DNA from 3 places in the Cellulomonas sp. P4_B5_2 genome. Region 1 is predicted to be linked to each of the others. Evidence: predicted binding sites of a transcription regulator. Region 1 holds the regulator's gene; each other region holds the start of a gene.
What was found. The regulator HrcA, encoded in region 1, represses chaperone genes, less so after heat shock. The targets are predictions, from matches to a motif close to TTNGCACTCGNNNNNNNCGAGTGCNAA.
Positions count from the first base shown of each region.

Region 1 (4,660 bases):
CGCGCTGCGGATGTGGACTCGGCCATGTGCTCGGCGGGCGCCGTGCGCTCCTTAGGTCGGTGCGGGTTCGAAGAACGTCCCCCAGTCTACGAGGCTGTGCCCACAGCATTCCCCGCGACGAGCGGATCAGCTCCAGCGACCCAGTCGTTCGGCCAGCAGCGCGAGCGCGACCGGGCCGGCCGTCGAGGTGCGCAGCACGTGCGGCCCCAGCCGCACGGCGCGTGCTCCGGCGTCGACCAGGCGGCCGAGCTCTCCGTCGCCGATGCCGCCCTCGGGGCCGACCACGACCAGGCACTCGCCCGCGTCGGGCAGCGTCGTCGCGGCGATCGGCTCCGTCGCCTCCTCGTGCAGCACGAGCACCACCCCGCCGGCCGCGACCGCAGCACGCACCCGCTCGACCAGCCCCCGCCCGTCGAGCGCGGCCTCCACCGCGGGCACCCACGCCCGTCGCGACTGCTTCGCGGCGGCCCTGACGGTGCCCAGCCACCGGGCCCGGCTCTTCGCCGCACGCTCGCCGCGCCAGACGACGATCGACCGCTCCGCCTGCCACGGCACCACGACGTCCACACCGACCTCGGTGGCCGCCTCGATGGCCATCTCGTCGCGGTCCCCCTTGGCGAGGGCCTGCACGAGCACCAGCGCCACGGCGGGTGCCGGCTCGACGACGCGCTGCTGCACGTGCACGAGCACGCCCTCGGAAGTCACCTCGCCGACCACCCCGACGAGCCGGACGCCGGAACCGTCCACCACGTCGACCCGCTCCCCCGGGCTGCGGCGCTGCACGACCCCGGCGTGGCGGCCCTCGGTGCCATCGAGCAGGTACGTCGCGCCGTCGGTCACGGCGTCGAGCGAGCCGGGCTCGGCCAGGAACACGGGCGCGCTCATGACGCGGCCGTCGCCGTCACGCTCACCGACCGGAGAGCTTGTCGCGCAGCTTGGCGAACACGCCGGAGCTCGACGCCGCGAGCCGCGCCTCCGGACGCTCCTCGCCGCGCAGGGTCGCGAGCCGGCGCAGCAGCTCCGCCTGCTCGTCGTCCATGGCGGTCGGCACGTGCACCTCGACATGGACGTGCAGGTCACCGCGACCGGGGGCGTGCAGGTGACCGACGCCGAGACCCTTGAGCGAGACGATCTGGGACGGCTGCGTGCCGGGACGCAGGTCGACCTCCTGCGGACCGTCCAGCGTGTCCAAGGTGAGCACGGTGCCCAGGGCGGCCGCGGTCATCGGCACCTCGAGCGTGGCGTGCAGGTCGTCGCCGCGCCGCACGAACGTGTCGTGCTTGCGCTCGCGCACCTCGAGGTAGACGTCTCCGGCCGGACCGCCGGCCGGACCGACCTMGCCCTGGCCGGTGAGCTTGATCCGCGTGCCGGTGTCCACGCCGGCGGGCACGTCCACGGCCAGCGTGCGGCGCGAGCGGACCCGGCCCTCGCCGGAGCACTCGGTGCACGGCTCGGGGATGACGGTGCCGAAGCCGTGGCACGCGGCGCAGGGCTGCGTGGTCATGACCTGGCCGAGGAACGAGCGTGCGACGCGCTGCACCGACCCGCGGCCGCCGCAGACCTCGCAGGTGCGCGGCGACGTGCCCGGACGGCAGCACGACCCGCTGCAGGTCGGGCAGATCACCGCGGTGTCCACCGGGACCTCGCGGTGCACGCCGAACGTGACCTCGGCGAGGTCCAGGTCGAGCCGCACGAGGGCGTCCTGACCCCGGCGGGCCCGCGGGATCGGGCCGCGCTGCGCCGCCGCGCCCGTGGCGGCACCGAAGAACGTCTCGAAGATGTCCTGGAAGCCGAAGCCGCCACCCATGCCGCCGCCGGGGGACGACGGGTCCCCGCCCAGGTCGTAGGCGCGACGCTTCTCGGGGTTGCCGAGGACGTCGTACGCGCGGGAGACGTCCTTGAACGTGTCCTCGGAGCCGGCGTCCGCCCCCGCGACGTCGGGGTGGTGCTCGCGGGCGAGCTTGCGGTACGCCTTCTTGATCTGCTCCGGCGTCGCGTCGCGCGGCACGCCGAGGATCTCGTAGTAGTCGGTCACAGGAGGGTCTGCTCGCTTCCAGGTGTCTCTGGGCAGGTGTCAGGACAGGTTGTCGGGGGCGTCATTGCGCGAGGATGCGCGTCAGGTACCGGGCCACCGCGCGGACCGCGGACATGGTGCCGGGGTAGTCCATCCGGAGCGGGCCGATCGAGCCGATGCGCGCCACCGAGCCACCACCCTCGTCGCCGTAGCCGGTGGTCACGAAGCTCGTCTCGAACAGCCCGTCGTGCTGGGTCTCGCGGCCGATGCGCACCGCGACCGTCGCATGGTCCTCGGCCATCTCGGACAGCAGCCGCAGGAGCACCACCTGCTCCTCGAGCGCCTCGAGCACCGGGCCGATCGCGCGCACGTCGGTGCTGCCGACGCGCGCGAGGTTGGCGGTGCCGGCCAGCACCACGCGCTCCTCGGACTCCTGCGCCAGCGTCTCCTCGAGCACCGCGACGACCGCGTTGACGAGCGCCTGGTCCGCGGGCGCGAACGCGTCGGTCAGCTCGCCCAGCGCCACCGGCAGCTCGGACAGCCGACGCCCGGCCGCGCTCACGTTCAGGCGCGACCGCAGCCGCGCCACCACCGCCTCGTCGAGGTCCGTGACCAGCTCCAGCGTCCGCTGCTCGACGCGGCCCGTGTCGGTGATGAGCACGACGAGCAGGTGGCGCGAGCCGACGGGGACGAGCTCCACGTGCCGCAGCGCCGAGCGCCGCAGGGACGGGTACTGCACCACGGCGACCTGGTGCGTCAGCTGCGCGATGAGCCGCACGGCCCGGTCGACGACGTCGTCGAGGTCCTGCGCGTTCTCCAGGAACGTGCCGATGGCACGGCGCTCCGGGCTGGACAGCGGCTTCACCGTCGAGAGCTGGTCGACGAACAGCCGGTAGCCCTTGTCCGTCGGCACCCGGCCGGCCGACGTGTGCGGCTGGGCGATGTACCCGCCCTCCTCGAGGGCGGCCATGTCGTTGCGGATGGTCGCGGGCGAGACGCCGAGCGAGTGCCGCTCGACGAGCGCGCGCGAGCCCACAGGCTCCTTGGTGGCGACGTAGTCCTCGACGATCGCGCGCAGCACGTCCAGCCGCCGGTCCTCGCTCATGTCGCCTCCTCCGTCGTCACCACGGGGTAGCACTCCCCGCACAGGAGTGCCAATGCTACGCCGGGGGCGGGAGACTCACGGGGCGGCGTCCGGTGAGGGCGTGACCGAGACCCCTAGGCTGCCCGGGTGAACGACGACCGCTACGGCTCGGACGTGCTCGGGGGCTCCGGCTCGACGCACCACCGACCCACCCGCACCAGCCGCCCGCAGCCCGCCGAGACCGGCCTCGTCGTCGAGGAGGTCACCACCGGGTGGGTCGGCGCCGTCGTCCGGGTGGAGAAGTCGGGCGGCCAGCACGTCGTCGTCCTCGAGGACCGGCGCGGCCGCACCCGCACCTTCCCGCTGGGTCGCGGCTTCTGGCTCGACGGCGAGCCCGTGGCGCTCACCGCCCCCGTGCGCGCCCCGGCACCTGCGAAGCCCACCCGGACGGCCTCGGGGTCCGTCGCCGTGCACGACGCCCGCGCTCGCGTGGCCCGCGGCAGCAGGATCTGGGTCGAGGGCAAGCACGACGCCGAGCTGGTGGAGAAGGTCTGGGGCGACGACCTGCGGCTCGAGGGCGTGGTGGTCGAGCTGCTCGACGGCGTCGACAACCTCGCCGACGCCCTGCGTGACTTCTCCCCCGGCCCCGGTCGCCGCGTGGGGGTGCTGGTGGACCACCTGGTGTCCGGGTCGAAGGAGAGCCGGATCGCCGCCGACGCCGTCCGCGGTCACCCCGCGGGTTCCGTCCTCGTGCTCGGGCACCCGTACGTCGACGTGTGGCAGGCCGTCCGACCCGAGCGCATCGGGCTGTCCGCGTGGCCAGTCATCGAGCGCGGCACCGAGTGGAAGCACGGGATCCTGCGCGAGCTCGGCTGGCCCGCGGACGAGCAGGCGGACGTCGCCCGGGCGTGGCAGCGGATCCTGCGGTCGGTGCGCAGCTACGCCGACCTGGAGCCGAGCCTGCTGGGCCGCGTCGAGGAGCTCATCGACTTCGTCACGGCATGACGGTGCCCGGCCGACCAGGGGTCGACCGGGCACCCGTGCAGACGATCAGGCCGCGATCGGGTCCCCGAGCAGGCGCTTGAACAGGAACGCCGTCGCGAGCAGCACGACCGGCACGGCGACCAGCAGGCCGACGCCGCAGAGGATCGCACCGCCGATGAAGATCGCGATGCTGAGCAGGTAGAACAGGATCGTCGTCGACAGGTTCGCCGTGACGAGCTGGTAGCTGGCCTTCATGGCGTCGATCGGCGCCAGGCGCTTGTCGATGACGAACCAGAAGGTGAACAGCAGCAGGAAGTTCACCGCGAGCGCGATCAGCCCGCCGAAGAACGGGACGACGTTGAGCACCGCGTTCACCACAGCGAGGATCAGCGCGGTGAGGATGACCGGCCCCGGCTCGACGATCCTGAAGAAGTCGCCGAAGCTCAGCTGCCGACCCTCGGTGACGTCGAGCGCCGCCCGGATGAACGCCGCCTGGATGAGGTAGCCGGCGATCGCGGCCACGGCGGAGAACACGAACGTCCCCAGCGAGAACCCGAGCGAGATGCCCGCGGACATGT
Region 1 is NZ_JBFUHU010000209.1:1,470-6,129, forward strand. It holds gene AC1DUQ_RS14930 (PhoH family protein) at 1-26, opposite strand, end outside; gene AC1DUQ_RS14935 (16S rRNA (uracil(1498)-N(3))-methyltransferase) at 127-885, opposite strand; gene dnaJ (molecular chaperone DnaJ) at 908-2,035, opposite strand; gene hrcA (heat-inducible transcriptional repressor HrcA) at 2,097-3,119, opposite strand; gene AC1DUQ_RS14950 (DUF3097 domain-containing protein) at 3,246-4,103, shown strand; partial or broken gene AC1DUQ_RS14955 (hypothetical protein) at 4,149-4,660, opposite strand, start outside.

Region 2 (5,530 bases), on a different contig from region 1:
ACCTCGTCGAGCACCTCGTCCGGCCCGTGGCCCTCGAGCCAGCGGCCCAGGGCGTCCACCTTGTCGCCCACCTCGCGAACGAGGTCGGTGGCGAGGTTCTGCTCGGCCGGGGCGGACGCCATCTGTGACAGCTGACCGCCCACGGAGGTCAGTCCGCCGGCGAGCCGGGACTGCTGGGTGGCGGCCTGTCCGGTCACCTCGGTGCGGGCCTGCGACCAGAGGTCGCCCAGCTGTCGCCGGGCCTCGTGGGTGACCGCCGCGGCCTCGCCCTTCGCGTCGTCGAGCAGGTGCCCGCCGGCATCCGCGGCCTTCGCCTTGAGGGTGCTGGCCTGCTCCCTGGCGGTGTCCGCGGTGCTCCCGTTCTCCGGGAGGGGATAGCTGCTGGTGTAGTCGTCAGTCATGGTGCGGTCTCATCTCGAGTMGTCGGACGGCCGACAGCCCGGCCGACGTGGCCGGGCGCAACCGATCCGAGAGGGGTTGGGTGGGCGCGGACTTTCTGCCGCGCGACCGTCCGCACGGGTCCAGGCCGATCGCTTCAGAGAACGCGATCAGGCGTGTGCGCGGGCCTGCGCTCCTGTGCCCAGAGCCCGTGCCCTGCCCCGGAGACGCTTCTTGTCCCGGGTGACGGTGTGCCGGTGACGATGTCGATCCGACTCATCGGACGGTAGGCCCGTCGTTCCGCGCTCGCCACCCGAGCCGTCCTGTTCCTGCTGGTTCCGCTGCGCAAGTCGCCGCCGGTTGCGAGCGGTGGTCGCGCGGGTACGGTCGGGACCGATCGCCGTCCCAGCGCGCGCACCTCGAGGAGGACCGATGGCTTCGCACGGGGTCGACGTCGACCGACGACTGCTGAGGATCTACCTCTCCGACCACGTCGCCGGTGCGACGGGTGCGATCGCGAGGTCGCGACGGATGGCGCGCGCGTATGACGGCACACCGCTGGGCCACCCGATCGGCGGCTTCGCGGAGGAGCTGACGCGAGAGCGCGCGACCCTGCTCGATCTCGCGGAGGGTCTCGGGGTGCGGCTGAGCCGCTGGAAGCCCGTGGGTGCCGCGGCCGGAGAGCGGCTCGGCCGCCTCAAGCCCAACGGACGGCTCACCTCGGCGTCACCCCTGTCCGCACTGCTCGAGCTCGAGCTGCTGCGGGGCGGTGTCAACGCGAAGCGCGGCCTCTGGGAGTCGCTCGCGTCCTGGAGCAGCGCGCTCGGTCTGGAGCGCGAGCGGTTCGAGGAGCTCGACCGGCGCGGGCTCGCCCAGGTCGAGCTGTTGGAGCGGCTCGCGACGGTGGCACGGGACCGTGTCGCGGCCGGCGCGCGCGACGTGAGCGAGACCTGACGCGGGCGTTCGCCGCGCGCGAACGCCCGTTCTCACCACTGGCACTCTCGCGGCGAGAGTGCTAAGTCTGCTGGTGTAGCCAGTCCGGCCCTGCGGGGTCGGCCGACACTCGGGGCCCGGACGGTCCGGTGCCCTCGACGCAGAGGAGGTGGGGTCATGGCTACGCGATTCGACCCGTTCCAGGAGTTCGACCGCCTGTTTGCCCAGGTGCTGACTGCCGAACGGGCGTCGGCGACCATGCCGATGGATCTGTACCGCTCGGGCGACCACTACGTGCTCCACGTGGACCTGCCGGGCGCGGACCCGGGAACGATCGACGTGAACGTGGAGGACCGCACCCTGACGATCCGGGCGCAGCGCACGGCGCGCGCCGAGCAGGACGTGCAGTGGCTGGCCAAGGAACGCCCCGTCGGCACCTACGCCCGACAGCTCACCGTGAGCCGGGGCCTCGCGCTGGACGCCATCTCGGCGACGTATGCCGACGGTGTGCTGACCCTGACGATCCCCGTCGCGGAGGATGCCAAGCCGCGGCGCATCGAGGTGCAGCACGCGGGTGACACCGCAGCGATCACGTCCGGGAGCGACGCGATCGCGTGAGGGTCGTGGCGGGGGCGCTCGGCTGCGAGAGCAACACCGGGCGACGAGTGCACGCCTTGTGCGGGCGAGCCGAGGCCCGCGCCCCCGCCACCGCCCCGTGTTCCCGGTTGCGGCAGCCGCGACACATGTGAGGCTGTTCGCAGGCGCCCCCCGCTCCAGGGTCGGGCTGGAGGGACGCCGGCGTCGAGAAGGACCGGCCGTGAAACTACCCAGCCCGCGGGGGCCACTGAGTCGTGCCGTGACGGAGGTCCTGAGCACTCCGCTCGACGGGGGAACGGGCGTCGGAGAGCTGGCGCCACTGACCCGGCGGGTGCTCGAGCGTTCCGCCGACCTGCTCTCGGACGAGGACGTGCAGCTGACGCTCTACGTCATGTACGAGCTCTTCTACCGCGGCTTCGAGGGCGTCGACGACGACTGGGAGTGGTCGCCGGAGGTGCTGGGTGCGCGGCGCCTGATCGAGTCCGCGGTCGAGCGGCACCTGTCCGAGCGGGTCCAGGTCCCTGAGGAGGTCGCGCCCGAACGGGCGGCGGTCGCCGAGGCGTTGTTCGCCCTGACGGCGCCGAGCCCCGGTCCCAGCGTCGCGCGGTACGTGGCCAAGCGGGCGACGCAGGAGCAGCTCCGCGAGCTCCTGGTGCAGCGGTCGATCTACCAGCTGAAGGAGGCGGACCCCCACACGTGGGCGATCCCGCGCCTCGTCGGACGACCCAAGGCCGCACTGGTGGAGATCCAGGCCGACGAGTACGGAGGCGGCGACCCCGAGCGGATGCACTGCGAGCTGTTCGCGCGGACCATGCGGGGCGCCGCGCTGGACCCGGAGTACGGCGCCTACGTCGAGCAGATCCCCGCGGTCACCCTGGCCGGCGTCAACGTCATGTCCCTGTTCGGGCTGCACCGGCGGTGGCGCGGTGCGACCGCCGGACACCTCGCCGCCTTCGAGATGACGTCGTCGTTGCCGAACCGGCTCTACGGCGACGGGTTCCGCCGCCACGGGTTCGACCAGAGCACGACGGAGTACTTCGACGAGCACGTCGAGGCGGACGCCGTGCACGAGCAGATCGCCGGGCGCGACCTGGCGGGTGCCCTGGTCCAGCAGGAGCCGGAGCTGCTGCACGACGTCCTGTTCGGCGCCGCGACGTGCCTGTACCTGGACGAGGTGGTCGGGCAGCACCTCCTGTCCGCCTGGGAGGCCGGCGTCTCCTCGCTGCGGACCGCATGACCACCTCCGACCGCCCCGTGGACCGCCGACCGACCCGGACGCCGTCGATCGTGGCGTGCCCGGACGGCCCGATCCTCGTCCGGGGCGACGTGATGATCACCGACGACAGCGGGCAGCCGATCCCGCGCCGTCGCTCGACCGTGGCCCTCTGCCGCTGCGGCGCGTCCGCGATCAAGCCGTACTGCGACGGGACGCACAAGGCCATCGGCTTCACCGCACCCTGACCGACACCAGCCACGAGCAGCGCTGTCAGCCGTCCAGGCGGGCGGCGACGTCGGCGGGGAACCCTCCGGTGGCGACCGGACCCCACCGGGTCGGGGTGATCCGGATCAGCGACTTGCCCTGGACCCGCATCGCGGCGCGGTACTCGTCCCAGTCGGGATGCTCGCCGGCGATGCAGCGGTAGTAGTCCACGAGGGCGTCCTCGGCCTCCGGCATGTGCAGCACCTCGGCGTCGCCGTCCACCTGGACCCAGGCCCCGCCGAAGTCGTCGGACAGCACGCACACGCTCACCGCCGGGTCCCGCTCCGCGTTGACCGACTTCGCTCGTCCGGGGTAGGTGGAGATGACGAGGCGGCCGTGGTCGTCTACCCCGCCTGAGACCGGGGAGACCTGGGGCCGTCCGTCGGTGCGCGTGGTCACGAGGATGAAGCTGTGCCGGTCGCGGACGAAGTCGAGCAGTCCGGTCAGGTCGACGGTGCGGGTGGTGGCGACGGGTCGGGGCATGGCCCCACGCTACGGCCGGCGCTCTGTCTGCGTTCGCCCTGCGGAGGCCTTCCCGTGCCGTCATGGCGGGAGGATCCTGGCAGTGGTGCGGCGTGGCACCGGCTGCGCCGCCGCACGCGCCGGGGGGCTGCGATGGTCGAGCTGCGAGTCGCCACGTTCAACCTGGAGAACCTGGACGAGACCGCGCCGGGTGAGCTCCCCACCCTGGCCGAGCGGATCGCCCTGATGCGCCCCCAGATCCTGCGGCTGCGGGCCGACATCCTGTGCCTCCAGGAGGTCCATGGTCAGGAACGTCCGGGACAACCCCGCGCACTGCTGGCGCTGGCAGAGCTCCTCCACGGCACCCCGCTGCAGGGGGCGACGATGACGAGCACGAGACCGCTGAGCGACGCCGTCTACAACGAGCGCAACCTCGTCGTCGTCACGCACCTGCCTGTCACCGGGGCCGAGCAGCTGCGCAACGACCTCGTCGCACCCGTGACCTACCGCCGCCTGAGCGCGGTCCCTCCCGACGCGTCAGCCGTCGAGATCGGCGTCGAGCGCCCGATCCTGCACGTCGAGATCACGGTGCCGGACGGATCGACCCTGCACGTGGTCAACGTGCACTGGAAGTCCAAGATCCCGACCGACATCCCGGGCCAACGCATCGACAACTTCACCTGGCGCACCGCAGACGGGTGGGCGGAGGGCAGCTTCGTGTCCTCGATGAAGCGGATGGCCCAGGCGCTCGAGACGCGCCGCCTGGTCGACCGGATCCTCGACGTCGACCCGGACGCGCAGATCGTCGTCGCCGGTGACTTCAACGCGGAGCCCGACGAGGTCTCCGTCACGGCCGTCCGGGGTGACGTGGAGAACACCGGCAACCCTGCGCTCGTCTCGCGCGTGCTCGTCCCCATCGAGCAGACCGTGCCCGAGCCCGCCCGCTTCACGCTCTACCACCAGGGTCGGGGGCAGATGCTCGACCACATGCTGGTCACCCGGAACCTCCTGGCCCGCTACCGCGGCTCGGAGATCCACAACGAGCTGCTGCACGACGAGTCCGCTGCCTTCGCGGTGGACCGCAAGTACCCGGAGTCCGACCACGCGCCGGTGGTGGGCACGTTCCAGTTCGTCTAGGCGGTGTCAGCTGGTGAGGATGCGGTTCTTCTGCACCTCGAACTCCGTGTCGCTGAGCACGCCCGAGTCCCGCAGCGCGCCCAGCTGCGCGAGCTGGGCGAGCTTCTCGTCCATGTCGGGTGCCTCGGCGGCCGGGGGCGGTGCATAGGCAGGAGCCGGCGGAGGGGCTGCGTACTGCGGCTCCGGCTCCGCCTGGGCGGCCCAGCGTCCGGCCTGGCGGCGGGACACCCGGTTCGAGACGGCCGTGGCCGTCCCCGCGATGGCGGCGGTGCGTGCGACACCTCGGATCAGTCCGGGCATGGTGTGCTCCTCGGCGAGTTCAGGCGACGGGTTCGCTGGCGTCCAGGGAGGCGATGATCGCCTGCACCGGGATGCGTCCGCCGGCGACCAGCTGACCGCCGGCGCGACGGAGGGCGACCGCGAACGGTGCGGCCCAGACGTTCTCGTAGACGAACACCCCGGCCGCGTCACCGGGTTCCAGCGCGTTCGCCGCCTCGCTCAGGTCGTCGTCATCGAGCAGACCCGACGATGCGCCCTCGAAGA
Region 2 is NZ_JBFUHU010000196.1:1,293-6,822, forward strand. It holds gene AC1DUQ_RS14380 (hypothetical protein) at 1-401, opposite strand, end outside; gene AC1DUQ_RS14385 (hypothetical protein) at 811-1,332, shown strand; gene AC1DUQ_RS14390 (Hsp20/alpha crystallin family protein) at 1,489-1,929, shown strand; gene AC1DUQ_RS14395 (iron-containing redox enzyme family protein) at 2,168-3,145, shown strand; gene AC1DUQ_RS14400 (CDGSH iron-sulfur domain-containing protein) at 3,142-3,369, shown strand; gene AC1DUQ_RS14405 (PPOX class F420-dependent oxidoreductase) at 3,395-3,871, opposite strand; gene AC1DUQ_RS14410 (endonuclease/exonuclease/phosphatase family protein) at 4,004-4,987, shown strand; gene AC1DUQ_RS14415 (SHOCT domain-containing protein) at 4,994-5,287, opposite strand; partial or broken gene AC1DUQ_RS14420 (DUF6325 family protein) at 5,307-5,530, opposite strand, start outside.
Region 2: the regulator HrcA is predicted to act here: its motif matches at 1,371-1,397, upstream of AC1DUQ_RS14390 (Hsp20/alpha crystallin family protein).

Region 3 (5,715 bases), on a different contig from region 1:
GGGACCACGGGCCCAGCTGGTCGGCGTAGTGCACGCTCGCCGGGTGCCCCGAGGTGCCGGTGAAGGTCACCCACGTCGAGGCGTCGAGGTCTCCGAGGTCGACGACCATGCGCATGGACGGCGCGGCGGTCACCCCGAACGACTCGGAGCTGGCGTCCCAGGCGGTGGCGTTCACGATCGAGGACCCGCCGCCCACCGCGACCGGGTCGGGGTTGACCAGGTTGCGGATCGCGCCGGGCAGTGACGCACCACCCAGCACCGGGTGCTCCGGCGCTGCGGTGTGCACCAGGCCCCACCGCCAGTCGGACGCGTCGCGGCCCAGCTGCGCGGTGAGCTGACGACGCGCCTCGACCATCGCGCGGGTCAGCACCTCGTCGCGGCCCTCGACGACACCTGCCGTCGTCTTGTCGTCCCACCACGGTGACGCCGGCTCCTCGAGCAGGCGCCGGACCACCTCCAGCCAGCGCGACCCCCCGTTCGGGCCGTAGCCGTCCGGCAGGTCGTCTGCGAACGCGGACGAGAGCACGTCGACCCACACGGCCGCGAAGTAGGCCGCCGCGGCCGAGTCGGACGACTGCACCCGGTCCCACGTGCGGAGCAGCTCCTGGCCGTCGTCGTAGAACGAGTCGTCGATGTCGAGGGTGAGCAGGACCGGGACCAGCACGTCCGCGAACGGGCTGTGCTCGTCACTCTGGATCCTGCCCATGTCCGCCACGTCGACCTTGTCGTCGGTGGTCGCCGCCGTGAGCAGGGTGCGGATCCGCTGCGCGCGGTAGCCGTAGTCCCAGTCGTCCGTGAGGAACGGGCCCACACCGGCGGGGGTGACCGCCTGGTTGGCCGTCACGATGAACCCCTCGACCGGGTCGAGCGCGCGCGGCATGGCGGCCGCGTCGACGAAGCCCTGCCAGTCGTACCGGCTGTCCCAGCCCGGCCGCGGCCACGTGCCGTCGGACGGGACCGGGCCGTCGGAGACGTTCGCGCGGACGGGGATCCGCCCGGGTGCCTGGTAGCCGATGTGGCCGTCCGTCGTCGCGAAGACGATGTTCTGCGAGGGCACGTCGAACAGCGCGGCGGCCGCCTGGATGTCGGCGGCGGACCGCGCGACGTTGATCGCCAGCACGGCGTCCATGGTCCGGCCCGGCTGCAGGGCGGTCCACGCGAGCGCGACCTCGAAGGTCCGGCCGGGAGCACCCTCGGGCACGGGGGCGGTGCCGACGCCCACGAGGTCCAGCACGTCGGACACCAGCGGGCCGTGCACGGACTCCCGCACGGTCAGCCGCACGTCCTCGCCGCCGTTGACCTTGATGACCTCGGTGCGCTCCGCGATCGGTGCCGACGCGCCGTCGAGCCGGGTCGTGTCCTCGTCGACCCGCTCGAGGACGAAGTCGGTGACGTCGGCGCCCAGGTTGGTCAGACCCCACGCGAGCGAGGCGTTGTGCCCGATGACCACGCCCGGCATGCCGGCGAACGCGAACCCGGAGACGTCGTACGGGCACGCGGCGGAGACGTCGTCGCACCGCAGGCCGATCTGCTCCCAGATGCCCGGCGCCGAGATGCCGAGGTGCGGGTCGTTGGCCAGCAGGGGCTTGCCCGACTCGGTGAGGGCGCCCGAGACCACCCACGAGTTCGAGCCCACGCCCTCGCCGTCGCCCATGAGGTGCGGCACCGCCGCGAGCGCCGCGGACGCCGACGCCATCGCGTCCTGGAGGTCCGCGCTGTCGAGGTCGAGCGTGGTGGTCCTGGACGCCGCCTGCTCCACCGCGGTGACGGGCAGGTCCGCTGCGGTGAGGATCGGCAGGTTGAGGTCCTGCGGGTAGGTGGGGAAGAGCTCGTCGACGCGGGCCACGTCACCGATGGTCGAGTACGAGGCCGCGCGCTCCAGCTCGGCGTCGTAGTTGCCCCGCAGGTCCCAGGCCATCGCCTTGAGCCACGCGAGCGAGTCGATCGGGTCCCACTCCTCCGGCGCCGGGACGTCCACCTGCAGGCCGAGGACGCTGTACTCGACGGCAACAGCGCCGGGGTCGCGGTCGGCGAGGTAGTCGTTGACCCCGTCGGCGTAGGCCTGCAGGGCGTCACGCGTGGCGGGCTGGAGGAGGTCCCACTCCTGCTGGGCCACGCGGCGCCAGCCGAAGGTCCGGATCACCTTGTCGGCCGCGAGCGCGTCCTCGTTCTCCCCCACCAGCTCCGACAGCCGGCCGGAGGTCACGTGCCGGCGGTAGTCCATCTCGAAGAAGCGGTCCTGCGCGGCGACGTAGCCCTGGGCGCGGAAGAGGTCCCGCGAGGTCGTCGCCGTGATCGTCGGGACGCCGCGGTCGTCGCGGGTCACCGTGACGTCCGCGTCGAGGCCCGTGAGCTCCTTCTCGCCGGAGACCTCCGGGAGCGGGCGCCGCACCACGATCACGGCGGTCACCATGACGGCGACGAGCGCGACGACGACCACCGCGGCGACGGTGACCAGGGAGACACGGAGGAGGCGACGACGAGACACGCTTCGGAGGGTACTTCGCCGCCACCGGTCCGGCTGGCGTGGCGCCCGGCGCGGACGGTCGGAATGTCCCGAGCGGCGCAGCGGTTACGATTGGCACTCGGACGACGCGAGTGCCAGACCGTCAGACCCGCTCGATGAGCTGCCAGGAGAACTTCAGTGCCCACCTACGCCTACGCCTGCACGGCATGCGGTCATGCCTTCGAGACGGTGCAGTCGTTCAGCGACGACTCGCTGAGCGTCTGCCCCGAGTGCGACGGACGCCTGCGCAAGGTGTTCTCCTCGGTCGGTGTCGTGTTCAAGGGCTCCGGCTTCTACCGCAACGACGCGCGCGCCGGTGCGAAGTCGTCGGCCCTGAGCCCGGCCGCGAGCACGCCGAGCCCCGCCGCGGCGGCGTCGTCCTCGTCGTCGGACTCCTCGACGTCCTCGACGCCCGCGCCGGCAGCGAAGCCCGCCGCCTCCGCCTGACCGACTCCTCCTGAGCCTCGGCGCCGTCACCTGCGGGTGGGGGCGCCGATCTCGTCTGTCGAGCCGCCCGCAGCCCCGGGCTCGCTGGCGCTCTCCACACCGTCGCCGTGCTGAGCCTTCCGCGCCCGCGGCCGCTCTACCGTCGGCCGTCATGCACCCCCACCTGCTCGCCGGTCGCCCGCCGCCGCTCCCCCACCGTCGCCGCCCGTGGCAGGTGACGTTGCGGTCCGCCCTGTGGCGAGCCCGGTTCGCGGTCGCCGCGGCTCTCCTGGGCGTCGCCGCCGCCTGCACGGCGCAGTCACTGCGCCCGCCGGACCCACCGACGTCCGCGGTGGTCGTCGCGGCGCGAGAGATCCCGGCCGGGACCACGCTGACCAGCGCCGACGTCCGCGTCAGCCGGTTCCCCCGGTCCGTCGCCCCCGACGGAGCGGTTGCGGACCCTGCGGACGTGGTCGGCTCCGCCGCCGCCGTCCCGCTCGCGGTCGGTGTCCCCGTGCTCTCCGGTCTGCTGGCCGACGACGAGGTGCGCGGACCGCCCGGCACCGTGGTGGCGACGGTCAGGTTCGCCGACCCTGCGGTCGCGGGGCTCCTGTCGCCCGGCGTCCGGGTGGACGTGCTCGCAGCAACTCCCGAGGGCGGCCCGGGCGGGGTGGTGGCGACGAGGGCGCTCGTCCTGCCGGTCGCCCGCCAGGACGGCCCCGGCGGTGCGCTGGGTCTGGGCGGCTCCGGCGACGCCTCCGTCCCGGTCCTGCTCGCCGTCTCCCCGACCGAGGCACCCGCTCTCGCGGGAGCGGCCGCTTCCGCCTTGCTGTCCGCGGTCGTCGTGCCATGATCGTGCACTCCGGGCGCGTGCCGCCGACGGAGCACGACAGAACCCCCACTGACGACTCTCCTCAGTGGCTGCAGAAGGCGGCCACCGACCGAAGGGAACCGTGACGATGCTCCAAGGATTCAAGGACTTCATCTCGCGCGGTAACGCGATCGAGCTGGCCGTCGGCGTCGTGATCGGTGCCGCGTTCGGCCAGGTGGTCGCGGCGCTGGTGGCCGGGTTCATCGGGCCGCTGATCGCGGCCATCCTCGGCCAGACGGACCTGAGCGCGGTCTGGACCTTCGAGATCAACAACGCGGTCTTCTCGTTCGGACTGATCCTGCAGGCGCTCATCCTGTTCCTGTTCACGGCCGCCGCCGTGTACTTCTTCATCGTCGTGCCGATGAACGCCCTGGCCGCACGTCGCAAGCGTGGCGAGGAGGCCGAGCCCGAGGCGCCGGCCGAGGACATCCTGGTCCTGCAGGAGATCCGCGACCTGCTGGCCCGCAACCTCACCCCGGCGATCGTCAACGACGCGGGCACCGGCGCAGCAACGCGTCCGACCACGCCGCCGCCGTCGATCCCGCCGACCGCCTGAGCTGACCGTCGCGAACGCCCCGGGTGAGCATCACCCGGGGCGTGCGCGTTCCTACCGGAGCGCGGCGAGGAACGCGAGGGTGCGCTCGGTGAGCAGCTGCGCCGCCGCGGGGTCGTACGAGGACAGGCTGCTGTCCGCGAAGAGGTGCTGGTCGCCGGGATAGACGAAGAGCTCGGCCTGGTCGGTCTCCTTCACCAGCGCGCGAGCCGCGTCGATGTCCCCCTCGCCCGCGAAGAACGGGTCGGCGTCCATCCCGTGGATCTGCACCGGAACACCCGCCGGCCACGGGCTGTCGAACTCCGCCGTCGGCACGCACGAGTGGTAGAACAACGCCCCCCGAGCTCCGGGGCGCGTCTGGGCCAGCATCTGCGCGGGCAGCACCCCGAGGGAGAACCCCGCGTAGACCAGCTCGGCGGGCAGCGTGTCCACCGTCTGCTGGCCGCGGCCCATCACGGTGCCGAACCCGACCTCGCCGGCGTACGCGAGCCCCGCCTCGAGGTCGTCGAACACGTGGCCGTCGAACAGGTCCGGGACGTGCACGGTGTGCCCGGCGGCACGCAGCGTCTCCGCGAACTCCTGGACGCCGGGCGTCAGACCCTGGGCGTGGTGGAACAGCAGGACCTCGGCCATCGACTTCTCCTTCGTGGGTGCATCTGGTCGGCTCGGCGATCCTCCCGCACGGGTCCGACACGCGCGCGCTACCAGTGCGGTGGCTTGTCCTGGCTCAGCCGGTCGTCGTTCGAGCCGGTCTCGCGGTCGCCCCAGCCGACGTCAGAGTCGTCGACGCTCCGCCGCGCGACCACCGGCTCGGGCGCAGGTGCCGGCGGACGTGCCGGGGCGGGCGGCTCGTCAGAGGGCGCGGGGTGGGTGGACACGAGGTTCGCGTCGTCGCCGCCGACCGTGCCGGCGTGACGGACCGCCCGGCGTGGGCGACGTGCAGGATTCTCGGACGCGGTCACGCCCCGATGATCCCACCCCGGTCGGTCAGCGCATCGCCCGGGTGATCGCGCTGCGCACCGCGGTGTCGATCCGGTACGACCGGCGCGTGATGCCCAGCTCGTCCCGGAGGGCCGCGGCGAGCTGCTCACGCGTCCGCTCCTGCTCGTCGGACTGCAACCACGTCACCAGCTCGTCCAGCTGGTCGTCGCTGTAGGCGCCGATCGGCAGACCGCGTCGCACGTCGGGCCGCTGACGTGTGGGCACCGCGAGCGCGAGCTGGCGGGCACGGCTGGGCGGTTGCGAGTCCTCACCTGGCTCGTCGGCGACCTCGGAGACGGTCCCGGCTCCGCTGTCAGCAGGCCCAGCAGGCGCAGCGGGAGCGGCAGGCTCCGCGTCGGCGGCCTCGATGACCTGGAC
Region 3 is NZ_JBFUHU010000166.1:509-6,223, reverse strand. It holds gene AC1DUQ_RS12950 (penicillin acylase family protein) at 1-2,488, opposite strand, end outside; gene AC1DUQ_RS12945 (FmdB family zinc ribbon protein) at 2,645-2,953, shown strand; gene cpaB (Flp pilus assembly protein CpaB) at 3,105-3,785, shown strand; gene mscL (large conductance mechanosensitive channel protein MscL) at 3,892-4,359, shown strand; gene AC1DUQ_RS12930 (dienelactone hydrolase family protein) at 4,411-4,989, opposite strand; gene AC1DUQ_RS12925 (hypothetical protein) at 5,058-5,318, opposite strand; partial or broken gene AC1DUQ_RS12920 (hypothetical protein) at 5,344-5,715, opposite strand, start outside.
Region 3: the regulator HrcA is predicted to act here: its motif matches at 2,579-2,605, upstream of AC1DUQ_RS12945 (FmdB family zinc ribbon protein).